3 regions of the Streptomyces sp. NPDC101160 genome follow, and region 3 is predicted to be linked to each of the others. Evidence: riboswitches for the same ligand, from Rfam matches in the RefSeq annotation. Region 3 holds a riboswitch; each other region holds the start of a gene.
What was found. Region 3 has a riboswitch for cyclic di-AMP ahead of ACIRSU_RS35490 (transglycosylase family protein). Riboswitches for the same ligand answer to the same signal wherever they lie in the genome.
Positions count from the first base shown of each region.

Region 1: it holds a riboswitch for cyclic di-AMP, as region 3 does, so the genes downstream of both, ACIRSU_RS22475 (M23 family metallopeptidase) here and ACIRSU_RS35490 (transglycosylase family protein) in region 3, are expected to answer to the same signal.
Region 2: it holds a riboswitch for cyclic di-AMP, as region 3 does, so the genes downstream of both, ACIRSU_RS30400 (M23 family metallopeptidase) here and ACIRSU_RS35490 (transglycosylase family protein) in region 3, are expected to answer to the same signal.

Region 1 covers NZ_JBIWPJ010000006.1:639,757-644,350, reverse strand. The annotation lists gene ACIRSU_RS22480 (aldo/keto reductase) at 1-843, opposite strand, end outside; gene ACIRSU_RS22475 (M23 family metallopeptidase) at 1,019-2,092, opposite strand; cyclic di-AMP (ydaO/yuaA leader) riboswitch at 2,104-2,250, opposite strand; gene ACIRSU_RS22470 (PP2C family protein-serine/threonine phosphatase) at 2,462-3,721, opposite strand; gene ACIRSU_RS22465 (MFS transporter) at 3,798-4,594, opposite strand, start outside.
Region 2 covers NZ_JBIWPJ010000010.1:119,451-124,044, forward strand. The annotation lists gene ACIRSU_RS30390 (M16 family metallopeptidase) at 1-944, shown strand, start outside; gene ACIRSU_RS30395 (M16 family metallopeptidase) at 971-2,338, shown strand; cyclic di-AMP (ydaO/yuaA leader) riboswitch at 2,535-2,700, shown strand; gene ACIRSU_RS30400 (M23 family metallopeptidase) at 2,713-3,483, shown strand; gene ACIRSU_RS30405 (GntR family transcriptional regulator) at 3,649-4,332, shown strand; gene ACIRSU_RS30410 (HPr family phosphocarrier protein) at 4,507-4,594, opposite strand, start outside.
Region 3 covers NZ_JBIWPJ010000015.1:45,121-49,714, forward strand. The annotation lists gene eno (phosphopyruvate hydratase) at 1-846, opposite strand, end outside; gene ACIRSU_RS35490 (transglycosylase family protein) at 1,086-1,784, opposite strand; cyclic di-AMP (ydaO/yuaA leader) riboswitch at 1,788-1,961, opposite strand; gene ACIRSU_RS35495 (transglycosylase family protein) at 2,220-3,224, opposite strand; gene ACIRSU_RS35500 (cytochrome P450) at 3,339-4,594, opposite strand, start outside.

The DNA.
Region 1 (4,594 bases), on a different contig from region 3:
GATCGGGGCGACGACGGTCGGCTGCGTGGCCAGCCAGGCGAGGGCGACCGAGGCGAGCTCGGCCTCGTGGGCCTCGGCGACGGCGTCGAGGGCGGCGAGCACCTTCCGGCCGCGCTCGGTGTCCAGGTGCTTGGCCGCGCCGGCGGCCCGGACGCTGGAGACCTCGACGCCGGGGCGGTACTTGCCGGTGAGGAAGCCGGCCGCGAGACCGAAGTACGGGACGGCCGCGAGCCCGGCCTGCTCGGCGGTCTCCAGGAGCGGGCCCTCGTAGGTCTCGCGGGAGACCAGGTTGTAGTGCGGCTGGAGGGCGACATAGCGGGCGAGGCCCTCGGCCTCGGCGAAGTCGAGGGAGGCGCGCAGCCGCTCCGGGGAGATGTTGGAGGCGGCGACGGCCCGCACCTTGCCGTCCTTCACCAGCTGGTCGAGGGCGGTGACGATCTCCTCGACCGGCACGGACTCGTCGTCGAAGTGCGTGTAGTAGAGGTCGATGTAGTCGGTGCCGAGGCGGCGCAGCGACTCCTCGGCGCCGGCCTTGATGGTGGGAGCGCTCAGGCCCTTGAAGCGGGAGTGGGCGCCGACCTTGGTGGCGACGAGGATGTCGGAGCGGTTGCCGCGGGAGGCGAGCCAGCGGCCGATGAGCGTCTCGGACTCGCCGCCCTCGTGGCCCGGGACCCACTCCGAGTAGACGTCGGCGGTGTCGACGAAGTTGCCGCCGGCGGCGGCGTAGGCGTCGAGGACGGCGAAGGACTGCGCCTCGTCGGCGCTCCAGCCGAAGACGTTGCCGCCGAGAGCGAGCGGGAAGACGTGCAGGTCGGAAGAGCCCAGCTGGCGAAGAGAGGTCATGAGGTGGTCAACCCCCTGCGCCGCCGGCCCTATTCCGGCCGGCCGGCCCTGAGCACGGCCGGCCCAGAGCGCGGCCGGTCCAGAGCGCGGCCGGTCCAGAGCGCGGCCGGTCCAGAGCGCGGCCGGTCCTGAACGCCGGCCGGCTCTCCGCACCATCCGGCCCTGAAGGACCGGCTCAGTAGTCGAGGCCCTTGGAGCGCAGCCAGGCGCCCGGGTCCATGCGGTCGCCGGAGGCGGTGTGGATCTCCAGGTGGAGGTGGGGGCCGGTGACGTTGCCGGTGGCGCCGACGCGGCCGATGGTGTCGGCGGTGGAGACGGACTGGCCGACGGCGACCGTCATGGAGGAGAGGTGGCAGTACCAGACCTCGGTGCCGTCCTCCAGCTCCAGGACGATCCGGTAGCCGTAGGAGCCGGACCAGCCGGCCGACTTCACGGTGCCGCTGTGGACGGCCTTGACCGGGGTGCCGGTGGGAGCCGCGAAGTCCAGGCCGGTGTGGTAGCCGGACGACCACATCGAGCCGGCCTCGCCGTAGGTGGAGGTGATCGTGTACGAGGAGGTCGGCAGGGAGTAGCCGGCGGCGAGCTTGGCCAGGCGCTCGGCCTCGGCCTTCGCCGCGGCCTCCTCCTCCGCCTTCTTCTTCGCCTCGGCGGCCGCCTTCTCCGCCGCGTCGGCCTTGGCCGAGGCCTCCGCGGCCGCCTTCTCGGCGGCTGCCTTCTCCGCCGTCGCCTTCTCGGCGGCGTCGGCGGCGGCCTGCTGCTGCTCGGCCTGCTGGAGGATGCGGGCGCGCAGGGCCTCACCGGCGTCGGCCGACGTCTGCGTCGTGGCGCCGGCGGTCTCGTCCTCGGCGGTGGTGTAGGTGAGGGCGGTGAGCGGCTGGGTGTTGCCGTTGCCGGCGGAGTCGTTGTGGTCGTCGTGGCCGATCAGCTGGCCGACGCCCGGGAGTTCGCTCGCGTCGGGCAGGTCGACGTCCGGCAGGTCCGGCAGGGCGATCGAGACCGGCGGCTTCTGCTGGGCGGTGGCCAGACCGCCGGCGCCGACGGCGGCGATGACGCCGACGCCGAGAACGGTGGAGGAGCGGGCGAAGTTGGAGCGCTGCTTGACCACGCGGTGGCGCCCGCCGGAACGGTTCTGGGCGCGCAGGGAGTCCTCGGTGGGGTTCCACTCCTCGGCCGCCCCGTCCGTGCCGCCCGCGCCGGGGGCGTCGTAGGAGGCGAAGGGGGTATGCGGAGCGGGGGTGTTGGAGGCCACGGAGGCGCTCTCCTTTCCTTCCTTCTCGCCTACCGGGTTAGCTGACGGGTTCGGAGCAGGAAGGTCTCCTACGGACGTGCCGCACGGGTGCGGCGGGGCCCGATTCACCCCAAGTGGTGGTTCCCCGGTTCCCTTGCGGGATTCGGCGCGTGCGCACGGTGCCGCCTCTTGCGACGGCTGGGACGACCGCGCTGCGTTATCGAACGTTAATAGACACGGGCACCCGATTCCAAGCTGTCCCTCTTGATCATTCACTGAATTGAGAGGGAATCGCCCGAGTTGAGCCCCCTTCAGAAGCGACCGGGATCACTACGCGAATCTGACGTTACGTCAATTGTTATCGGAGGGAGACCTGTCGACTACAGCCCGTCATGCGCCCTCCGCGCCCCCTGACGGCGGCCCGGGCGGCACGCCCGGCGGTACCACCCGAGAACCCACCCCAGGACCCACCCGAGGACCCGCCGGCGGCACCACCGGCATCGTCCGCCGCCGCTCCGGCTGCCCCACCGCCGGCCGGCTCACCGCGAGCAGCGCCATGTCGTCCGTCGAGCCCCCGCCCGTGTGCCGGCGCACGTCCGCCACCAGCGCGTCGAGCAGCTCCTCCGGCCCCGGGAAGATCCGCCCCGCGAGCCGCGCCCTCGGGTCGTAGAAGACCCCGGCCGGGTCCCGCGCCTCCGACAGGCCGTCCGTGTAGAACAGCAGCGTCGCGCCCGGCGGGAACGGCGACTCGTCGGCCCGGTCCGGCCACATCCCGAGGTCCCCCATCCCCAGCGGCAGCGCCGCCTCGCTCGGCAGCAGCGGCGTCACGCCCCCGTCCTCGTACAGCAGCAGCGGCTCGGGATGGCCGCGGTTCACCACCCGTACGAGCCGGTCCCCGCTCCGCGACGAACGCGGGATCTCGGCCAGGACCGCCGTCGTGAAGCCCTCGAAGGCGTCGAGGCCCTCCCGCCGCGTGCCCTCCCGGGCCAGCGCCCGTTCGAGCCGCGCCGCGACCCCCTCCAGGCTCGACTCCTGCTCGGCCGCCTCCCGGAAGGCACCGATGACGACCGCGACGGCCTCCACCGCGTCGAGTCCCTTGCCGCGCACGTCGCCGACCACGAGCCGTACCCCGTGCGGGGTGTCCTGCACCGCGAAGAGGTCGCCGCCGATGAACGCGTCCGCCCGCGCCGCCTCGTACCGGGCCGCGATCCGCAGCCCGCCGATCCGCTCGGCGGGCGCCGGGAGCACCGCCTTCTGCGCGGTCTCCGCGATCTCCCGCGCCGAGGCGAGCCGTTCGCCGCTGCGCCGCACCACCCGGTTGATCAGCAGGCCGAGCGCCGCGACCGTCACGACGGTCAGCGTCTCCGTGAGCGAGGGGATCGAGTCGGCGGTCCGGTTGTAGAAGTGCAGGCCGATGCTCGCGAGCACGGCGGCGATGCCGGTGAGCAGCGTCGTCAGGGTCGAGAAGAAGGGCGCGGCGATCAGCGGCGCCGCCGAGAACAGCGGCACCGCCGTGTAGGTGGGCGGGGTCGCCAGGTCGTAGAGCACCCCGCCCACGATCAGCAGCGGCGGCAGCGCCCGGAGGAACCGCCGGGCGCCCCGGTACGCGTCGGGGTCGCCCCTGGGGGCCTCCCCCCGCCCGCGCCGCACCGCCGCTCGCGCCACCCTGTGCTCCCTGGTCCCGGTCCCGGGCGGCGGACGGTACCGCGCCCTCCCCAGGGTGCGGTCAGTCCGCGCGGCTCGGCGACTCCTCCTCGGCCGGTTGGCTTACGGCGAGCCGCCCGCTCCGCGCGAGCGCCGCCATGGCCGCCGCGCAGCCGAGCCCGACCGCGCACAGCACCAGCCAGGGCGCCGCCGACCAGCCGGTCACGTCGAGCAGGGCACCCGTGCCCAGGTTCCCGAGCGTGATGCCGACCCCGCACACGGTGTTGTAGAGCCCGTAGTGGGTGGCCACCCAGCGCCCCCGGGACAGGGCGACGACCGTGTCCATCTCGTACGGGTAGAGCACCGCGTTCGCCACCGCCAGGACCGCCGCGCACAGCAGCAGCGCCGGCACCGGGCGCCCGAGCGCCGCCGGCACCAGGAACGCCGCTCCCATCAGCGCAAGACCGAGCACCAGGCACCGCTCGCGCGAGAGCCGCGCCTTGCACCAGGCGGTGATCCGCAGCTGCCCGGCCAGCGCGACCAGCGCCGACACCACGAACAGGGCCGTGGTCGCCGCCGTGCCGTCCGCCGCGAGCGGCAGCGCCAGATAGACCTGGAACGACAGCACGTACGAGCCGGTCATGGCCAGCGAGAACAGCCAGAAGGTGCGGTTCCCGAGCACCGACCGGAACTGCCCCCGCGCCCCTCCCCCGTCCACGGCCCCCGCGACCCCCGCAGCCTCGGCCGCCGCAGCCGCCCCATCCCCCTTGCGCCGTACGGGCAGATGCCGCAGCTGTACGAGGGTGAGGCCGGCGAACAGCACCGCCGCCACCACGCACGTCAGCCGGAACGACACCCCGGTCAGCGCCACCCCGACGA
Region 2 (4,594 bases), on a different contig from region 3:
AGCGCGACGTCGTCAAGAACGAGCGCCGCCAGCGCTACGACAACGTGCCGTACGGCACCGCTTTCGAGCGCCTCACCGCCCTCGCCTACCCCGAGGGCCACCCGTACCACCACACGCCGATCGGCTCCATGGCCGACCTCGACGCCGCCACGCTCGAGGACGCGCGGAACTTCTTCCGTACGTACTACGCGCCCAACAACGCGGTCCTCTCGGTCGTCGGCGACATCGACCCGGAGCAGACCCTCGCCTGGATCGAGAAGTACTTCGGCTCCATCCCCGGCCACGACGGCAAGCCCGAGCCGCGCTCCGGCGAGCTGCCCGAGGTCATCGGCGAGCAGCTGCGCCAGGTCGTCGAGGAGGAGGTCCCGGCCCGCGCGATGATGGCCGCCTACCGGCTGCCGCACGACGGCACGCGCGCGTGCGACGCGGCCGACCTGGCCCTGACCGTCCTCGGCGGCGGGGAGTCCTCCCGGCTGCACAACCGGCTGGTCCGCCGCGACCGCACGGCCGTCACCGCCGGCTTCGGCCTGCTGCGGCTGTCCGGCGCGCCCTCGCTCGGCTGGCTGGACGTCAAGACGTCCGGCGGCGTCGAGGTGCCGCAGATCGAGGCGGCCGTCGACGAGGAGCTGGCCCGGTTCGCCGCCGAGGGCCCGACGCCCGAGGAGATGGAGCGCGCCCAGGCCCAGTTGGAGCGCGAGTGGCTGGACCGGCTCGGCACGGTCGCCGGCCGCGCCGACGAACTGTGCCGGTACGCGGTGCTGTTCGGCGACCCGCAGCTGGCGCTGACCGCCGTCGACCGGGTCCTCGACATCACCGCCGAGGAGGTGCAGGAGGTCGCCAAGGCCCGGCTGCGCCCGGACAACCGCGCCGTCCTGGTCTACGAGCCCGTGGGCCAGACCGACGACGCCGACGACAGCGACGAGGAAGAGGGAGCGGAGCAGTGACCGACGCTGCCGCGTCTTTGACGAGCATGGACTTCCACCCGCAGCCCCAGCCGGGCATCGCCAAGCCCTGGGCCTTCCCGGCCCCGGAGCGCGGCGCGCTCGACAACGGCCTGACCGTGCTGCGCTGCCACCGCCCCGGCCAGCAGGTGGTGGCCGTCGAGATCTTCCTCGACGCCCCGCTGGACGCCGAGCCCGAGGGCCTCGACGGCGTCGCCACGATCATGGCCCGGGCGCTGTCCGAGGGCACCGACCGGCACTCCGCCGAGGAGTACGCCGCCGAGCTGGAGCGCTGCGGCGCCACCCTCGACGCGCACGCCGACCACCCGGGCGTACGGGTCTCCCTGGAGGTCCCGGTCTCCCGGCTGTCCAAGGGCCTCGGCCTGCTCGCCGAGGCGCTGATCGCCCCGGCGTTCGCCGAGTCCGAGGTCGAGCGCCTGGTGCGCAACCGGCTCGACGAGATCCCGCACGAGACGGCCAACCCGGGCCGCCGGGCCGCCAAGCAGCTCTCCAAGGAGCTGTTCCCGGCCTCCTCGCGGATGTCCCGGCCCCGCCAGGGCACCGAGGAGACCGTCGAGGCGATCGACGCCGCCGCCGTCCGCGCCTTCTACGACGCGCACGTGCGGCCGGCCGCGGCCACCGCCGTGGTCGTCGGCGACCTCACCGACGTCGACCTGGACAAGGTGCTCGCCGAGACCCTCGGCGCCTGGACCGGCGCGCCGGCCGCGCCGCGCCCCATGGCGCCCATCACGGCCGACGACACCGGCCGGGTCGTCATCGTGGACCGTCCGGGCGCCGTCCAGACGCAGCTGCTCATCGGCCGCGTCGGTGCCGACCGCCACGACCGGGTCTGGCCGGCCCAGGTGCTCGGCACGTACTGCCTCGGCGGCACGCTCACCTCCCGCCTGGACCGCGTCCTGCGCGAGGAGAAGGGCTACACGTACGGTGTGCGCGCCTTCGGCCAGGTGCTGCGCTCGGACGACGCGGGCCACGGCGCGGCGATGCTCGCCATCAGCGGCTCGGTGGACACTCCCAACACCGGCCCGGCACTTGACGACCTGTGGAAGGTGCTGCGCACCCTGGCCGCCGAGGGTCTGACCGACGCCGAGCGCGACGTGGCGGTGCAGAACCTGGTGGGTGTCGCCCCGCTGAAGTACGAGACCGCCGCCTCCGTCGCGGGCACGCTGGCCGACCAGGTCGAGCAGCACCTCCCGGACGACTACCAGGCGCACCTGTACGCGCGCCTGGCCGAGACCGGCACGGTGGAGGCGACCGCGGCCGTGGTCAACGCCTTCCCGGTGGACCGGCTGGTCACCGTCCTGGTCGGCGACGCCTCGCAGATCGAGGAGCCGGTGCGGGCGCTCGGCATCGGTGAAGTGACCGTCGTCACCGGCTGATTGAGCCCTCGTCACGAGGACCCTGACGACCTGGTTCGTCAGGGTCCTCGCTATTTGTCCGTATTGCGGGCGAGTGTTGGTGAATGCCCTGTGGCAAGTCTTACAAACTGGCGCGTCTGTTTGGCGATTGACTGAAGATCGGCCTAGCGTCGACGCGACTGTTCGCCCGTTGCACCACGCCGCACCCGCGGCGAACGGACAGTCATCGCCGAGTCCCCGCAAGGCGCGAGCCTGGGGAGCCGGGGACCCACACGAAGTCCCTGGGGTGAATCGGACGCCTTCGCTCCGCGCGGAGGGGCCCGTAGGAGACCTTCCTGCTCCGAACCCGTCAGCTAACCCGGTAGGCGAGAGGGAAGGAAAGGATCAGCCACTTCATGGCGTTCACCCGTGCCACCGGGAAGCATCGTGGTCCGAGCCGTCTGACGCGCCGTGGCGCGGGCATCGCCGGCGTGGCGACGCTCGCCACCACCGGCGTCATCGGCACCCTCGCCTCCCCGGCGCTCGCCGCCGACACGGAGAGCCCCTCCCCGGAGGACACCGGTCTCACCCAGGTGATCACCGAGGAGTCCCTCACCGAGCACGTCGACGCCCAGGCCGCCGCCCAGGAGAAGCAGGCCTTCGAGGCCGCCGCCCGCGTCAAGGCCGCCGCCGAGGCGAAGCGCAAGGCCGAGGCCCGCGCCAAGGAGATCCGCCAGGCCAAGGAGCGTGCCGCCCGCGAGGCCGAGCGCAAGCGCCTGAACTCCTTCCAGGCCCCCGTCGCCCACTCGTACGTCTCCACCGGCTACAACACCGGCGGCTCGCTCTGGTCCTCCGGCCACCACTCCGGCATCGACTTCCACGCCGCCTACGGCACCACGGTCGTCGCCGTCGGCTCCGGCACCGTCGTCGAGGCCGGCTGGGGCGGCGCGTACGGCAACAACATCGTCATCCGGATGAACGACGGCACGTACACCCAGTACGGTCACCTCTCCGCCATCCGTGTCTTCGTCGGCCAGAAGGTGACCCCCGGCGAGCAGATCGGCGTCTCCGGCTCCTCCGGCAACTCGACCGGCCCGCACCTCCACTTCGAGGCCCGCACCAGCCCCGAGTACGGCTCGGACATCGACCCCGTCGCGTACCTGCGCGCCCGCGGTGTCGACGTCTGACGTCCGACTCCCCGCTCAGCGCGAAGAAGCCCCGGCTCGAACGAGCCGGGGCTTTTTTCGTCCCTGAATTACCGGTCGGCATCGGAAATTCCCGCGTCCTGCAATAGAGTCGCCGAACGGGCTACGCCCGACGGGGTTCAGCGTGGAGAAAAGCGGAGGTCGGACATGCGCATTCCCGCGCAGTCGGTATGCACGGCGATCCGGGACGACATCGTCTCCGGTGTGTACGCGCGGGGCGCCAGACTGACGGAGGAACAGCTCGCCCGCCGCTACGGAGTCTCCCGCGTCCCGGTCCGCGAGGCGCTGCGCACCCTGGAGTCCGAGGGCTTCGTCATCACCCGCCGGCACGCTGGCGCCCAGGTCGCCGAACCCGGCGAGCAGGAGGCCGCCGACCTGCTCGACATGCGCTCCCTGCTCGAACCCCTCGGTGCCCACCGGGCCGCCCAGCGCCGCACCGAGGCCCACCTGAAGGTCCTGCGCGGCCTGGTCAGGCTGGGGCAGGAGCGGGCCCGGCACGGCTGGAGCGAGGACCTGCGCGCCCTGGACGGCTGGTTCCACGAGACGCTGGCGCAGGCCTCCGGCAGCCCGCCGCTCACCGCGCTGCTCACCCAGCTGCGGCAGAAGATCGCCTGGATGTACGCGGCCGAGCCGGCCGACCGGCCCGCGGACTCCTGGGCCGAGCACGGTGCGATCGTGGACGCCGTGGCGCGCGGCGACGCCGAGCGGGCCCGGGCCCTCACCGCGCTGCACGTGGAGCGGGCGGCGCCGCGACTCCGGCTGAAACATCCGGAGCGGACCCGTGTGAGGGTTTCGCAACATGCCGTAAACAATGCGGGAGCGCGGAATTAACGTGCGCACCGTATACAAAGAGGCGGGCAATTCGACGGGCTCTGTTTCAGGCTGCCCGAAATGAATTCCCGTACCTTTTTCCGTGCTGATTTGAAAAGAGCCGCGCCCGCCGGATGACCGGTGGGCGCGGCTCGTTTTCCGATCCGCCGTCGGGGAGGACGGGGGGAAGTCGGGTCAGACGGTCTCGGGGAGCTCGTCGAGACCCTCGGCGACCAGCCGCGCCAGGCGGTCGAGCGCGGCCTCGGCGCCGTCGGCGTCCGAC
Region 3 (4,594 bases):
GACGAGCGGGTACGCGGAGACGAGCTCCTCGTAGTACTCGGTCATCTCGGCGGCCGAGCGGGACTTGCCCTCGAACTCGTACGAGCCGTCCTTGTAGAACTCGGAGGCGGCCACGTCGAGCGCGAGCGCGACGTCCTTGCCGGGCACGTAGCCGGCCTGCTTGATGGCCTCGAGGATGAGGTCGAGGGCCTCGCGGTTGGAGCCGAGGTTCGGGGCGAAGCCGCCCTCGTCGCCGAGGCCGGTGGACAGGCCCTTGTCCTTCAGGACCTTCTTGAGGGTGTGGTAGACCTCGGTGCCCCAGCGCAGGGCCTCGGAGAAGGACTCCGCGCCGATCGGGGCGATCATGAACTCCTGGATGTCCACGTTGGAGTCGGCGTGCGAGCCGCCGTTCAGGATGTTCATCATCGGAACGGGCAGCAGGTGCGCGTTCGGGCCGCCCAGGTAGCGGAAGAGCGGGAGGTCGGAGGCCTCGGAGGCGGCGTGCGCGACGGCGAGCGAGACGCCGAGGATGGCGTTGGCGCCGAGCGAGCCCTTGTTCTCGGTCGCGTCCAGGTCGAACATCGCCTGGTCGATCAGGCGCTGCTCGGTGGCGTCGTAGCCGACGAGCTCCGGGCCGATCTGCTCGATGACGGCGAGGACGGCCTTCTCGACGCCCTTGCCGAGGTAGCGGTTGGGGTCCCCGTCGCGGAGCTCAATGGCCTCGAACGCACCAGTGGAGGCACCGGAGGGAACGGCAGCACGGCCGGTGCTGCCGTCGTCGAGGCCGACCTCGACCTCGACGGTGGGGTTGCCTCGGGAGTCCAGGATTTCCCGGGCTACGACGACGTCGATGGACGGCACGAGCATCTCCTTCTGGGATGTGACGCTGGTTGTGACGCATGCGGCAAGGTCTCGTTCGCCTTGCGACAAGAGCCTAACCGGCGCGGGGGCTCCGGCCAGCCGGGCGCCCGCCCCCTGGGACGAAAAAGGACCCAAGGGCATGCATTGGGGGACGAAAGACCGCGGTTACCGATCGGTACGAAACGGGCCCGGAGCGCAGGCTCCGGGCCCGTTCCAGGGTCACCGCGGGGGGACAGCCGTCAGGCTCACTTCAGGTGGAGCTGCTGGCCCGGGTAGATCAGGTCGGCGTCCTGGACGATGTTCTTGTTCAGCTGGAACAGCTTCTGCCAGCCGCCCTTGACGTGGTGCGTCTGGGCGATGCTGCTCAGCGTGTCGCCGGCCTTGACCTTGTACTCGCCGTCGCCCTTGGCGACCTTCTTGCCGGTCGGGGTGGTGACGGTCTTCGCGGCCTTCGGCGCGGTGCGCTTCTCGCTGCGGGTGGTCGGCTGCTCGGCGGTGCGCTGGGTGGCGGGCTTCGGCGCGGCCGGCTTCGGGGCCGGGGCCGGGGCCTCGGCGGAGCCGCCGTCGTACGAGGCGCTGGACAGGCCGACGCCGCAGCTCGGCCAGGCGCCCTTGCCCTGGCCCGCGAGGACCTTCTCGGCGACAGCGATCTGCTGCGACTTGGAGGCCAGGTCCGCGCGGGAGGCGTAGGCGGTGCCGCCGTAGGCCGCCCAGGTGGAGTTGGTGAACTGCAGGCCGCCGTAGAAGCCGTTGCCCGTGTTGATGGACCAGTTGCCGCCGGACTCGCACTGGGCGACGGCGTCCCACTCGGCGGCGGTGGCGGCCGAGGCGGTGCCCGCGGTCATCAGCGGGGCGGCGACGGCGACGCCGGCGACACCGGCGAGGGTGACGACGCGGGTGACCTTGGACGGACGACGGTGCTTGCCCTTGCCGGAAAGCAGCATGGAAGTTCTCCTCACCGACGCCTACGAGGTGAGCTGTCGGGTTCGGGCGAGTGAGTTGCCCGGCCGCGTGTCCTTGCACGCGACTTCACCCCAAGCCGGTCGTCGGCCGTCTGTCTCAACGGCCGGGGCCGGCACTTACCTTGGGTCCCCCGCTCCTGCCTTCGGCGCTTGCGCGACGACTGTTCCCGGCGTCCGGCGGCAGGATTCGGCGTACCGGTCGGCGGGGCCCGCGGTGGCGAGCGGTCCTGACCGTAGACACACCCCCGGGGGAAGTTCAAAGCCCATCAACCCGGAAAAATCGCCCCTCCTTGCGCTCCGTCAGGTGACGTTTGCGCAGGTGAGGGGCGAAACGCGCAAAGTTTGCGGACGTAATACGGCCGTTCGACAAGAGAGACTCATGTCTCACTTGCACAGAACCGGACATTCAGTCCCTAACTACCCCTCAGGCGTAGTGGTGGGCGCGGGCTTCCCGAGGTTCAACTCAAGGCTCTGACCAGGGAGGATGAGGTCGGGGTCGGTGCCGACCGTCTTCTTGTTGGCGTCGTAGAGCGCGGTCCAGCCGCCGGGCAGGGCGTTCTGCTGTGCAATGTCCGACAGGCTGTCACCCGGCTTGACGGTGTATTCGTCCGAGCTGGGCGTCTTGTCCGTGTTGTCCGCGGCCGCGTCGCCGGCCGGGGCGGCATGCCGTCCGGATTCGGGCGAACCGTCCGTCTTGCCCGGTTCTTCTGTCGCGGCGTCACCGCGGTGCTTGCCCGTGCCGGTGGGGGCCGTTTCGGACGCATCAGGCGTACCGGGCGTAACGGAACCATCGGGCGTACCGGGCGTTACGGAGGTGCCGGGCGTCACGGGAGTGGTGGGCGCGGCCGGCGAGGCGGGCGTGGTCGGCGCGGTCGAAGTCGACGGGGCGGCCGGAGTGGTGGGCGCGGCGGGCGTCGTGGCGCTCGACGAGGGCTTGGTGGTCTTCGTGCCCGACTCGGCGGGCAGTCCCTCGGTGCGGTTCGACTCCTGGGGCGCCGCCGACTGCGTGGGAGTGGCGGCCGGGCCCGGGTCGACGGCGGGCTTCCTGCCGTCGTTCGTCAGGCCGGCGATCGGCGCGCAGGTGGCCCACTGGGTGTCGCCGGCGGCGAGCGCCTTGTCGGCGATCGCGATCTGCTGGGCGCGGCTGGCGAGGTCGGGGCTCGGCGCGTAGGCGAGGCCGCCGTGCCGCTCCCAGCTCTCCTGGGTGAACTGGAGCCCGCCGTAGAGCCCGTTGCCGAAGTTGGCGCTCCAGGCGCCGCCCGACTCGCACTCGGCGACCCGGTCCCAGGTCGGTGCGTCGGCGGCGGAGGCGGAGCCGGTGGCGAGCAGCGGCAGCGCCATGGCCGAGCCGGTGACTCCCGCGGCGACGACGATCGCGGGGGCCTGGCGGGGTCTGCGGTGACGTCCGTTCCCGGAGCGCATGCGGAGTGCCTTTCGCGTGACTGCTGAGGTTGCGGGTGAACGTAGCGGCATTCGAACGCACGTCACAAGTCGATGCAGCGCAGATCACGCGAAGATCACAGTATTGACGCTACGTCAGCTACGAGGGGCTTTGTGGGAAGCACTGAACTCGACCGGAAGCGTGCGCAGGCCACGCATGATGAGCCCGCCGCGCCACCGCAGTTCGGCCGGATCGGCCCCAAGTCGCAGGTCCGGCAGGCGAGTCAGGAGCGTCGCGAGTGCCGTCTGCCCTTCGAGGCGCGCCAGCGGGGCGCCCAGGCAGTAGTGGATGCCGTGCCCGTACCCCAGGTGCTGGTTGTCGCGGCGCGCCAGATCCAGCGTGTCCGGCTCGTCGAACCGCGCCGGGTCCCGGTCCGCGGCCGCGAGCACGACCAGAACCGGGTCGCCGGCCGGGATGTCCTGGCCGCCGATGGTCAGCGCCTCGGTGGCGAAGCGCCAGGTCGCGAGCTCCACCGGCCCGTCGTACCGCAGCAGCTCCTCGATGCCGGTCTCCAGGAGCGCCGTCTCGCCCGCCGCGATCGACTCCTGGAGGCGGCCGCGCTGCTCCGGGTGACGAAGCAGGGCATACACGCCATTACCGATCAGATTGACCGTGGTCTCGAAACCGGCGAAGAGAAGGATGAAGGCCATGGCGGCGGCCTCGTTCTCGGTGAGGTGCTCGCCGTGGTCCGACCCCTTGATCAGCCCGGAGATCAGGTCGTCGCCCGGCTCCTCCCGCTTCTTGTGGATGAGCTCGGCGAGGTAGCCCCGCATCTTCTTCACCGACCGCGCCACCCCGCCGCGCGGCCCGCCGCCGTGCCGGATCATCATCCCGGCCCAGTCGCGGAAGTCGTCCTGGTCCTCGGCCGGCACGCCGAGCATGTCGCAGATCGCGTAGATCGGCAGCGGGAAGGCGAACTCGTGGATCAGGTCAGCGCTCCCCCGTTCCACGAAGCCGTCGATGAGCCGGTCGGTCAGCTCCTGCACCCGCGGCGCGAACTCCGCGACCCGGCGCGGCGTGAACGCCTTCGACACCAGCCGGCGCAGCCGCGTGTGGTCCGGCGGGTCGATGTTGAGCAGATGCGTCATCAGCTCGGCCTTGCGCTCACCCGGGATTCCCGTCTTCCCCTTGGCGTGCGCCGGCTCGTCGTGGTGCGCCGGGTTCTTCGAGAGCCGCTGGTCCGCCAGCGCCTGCCGCGCGTCCCCGTACCGCGTCACCAGCCACGCCTCGACCCCGCTCGGCAGCGTCGCCTTGTGCACCGGCGCGTGCTCGCGCAGCCAGGCGTACGCGGGGTACGGATCGGTGGCGAACTCCCAGGTGAAGAGCTCGGGGGCGGGGGTCGACGGCTGCT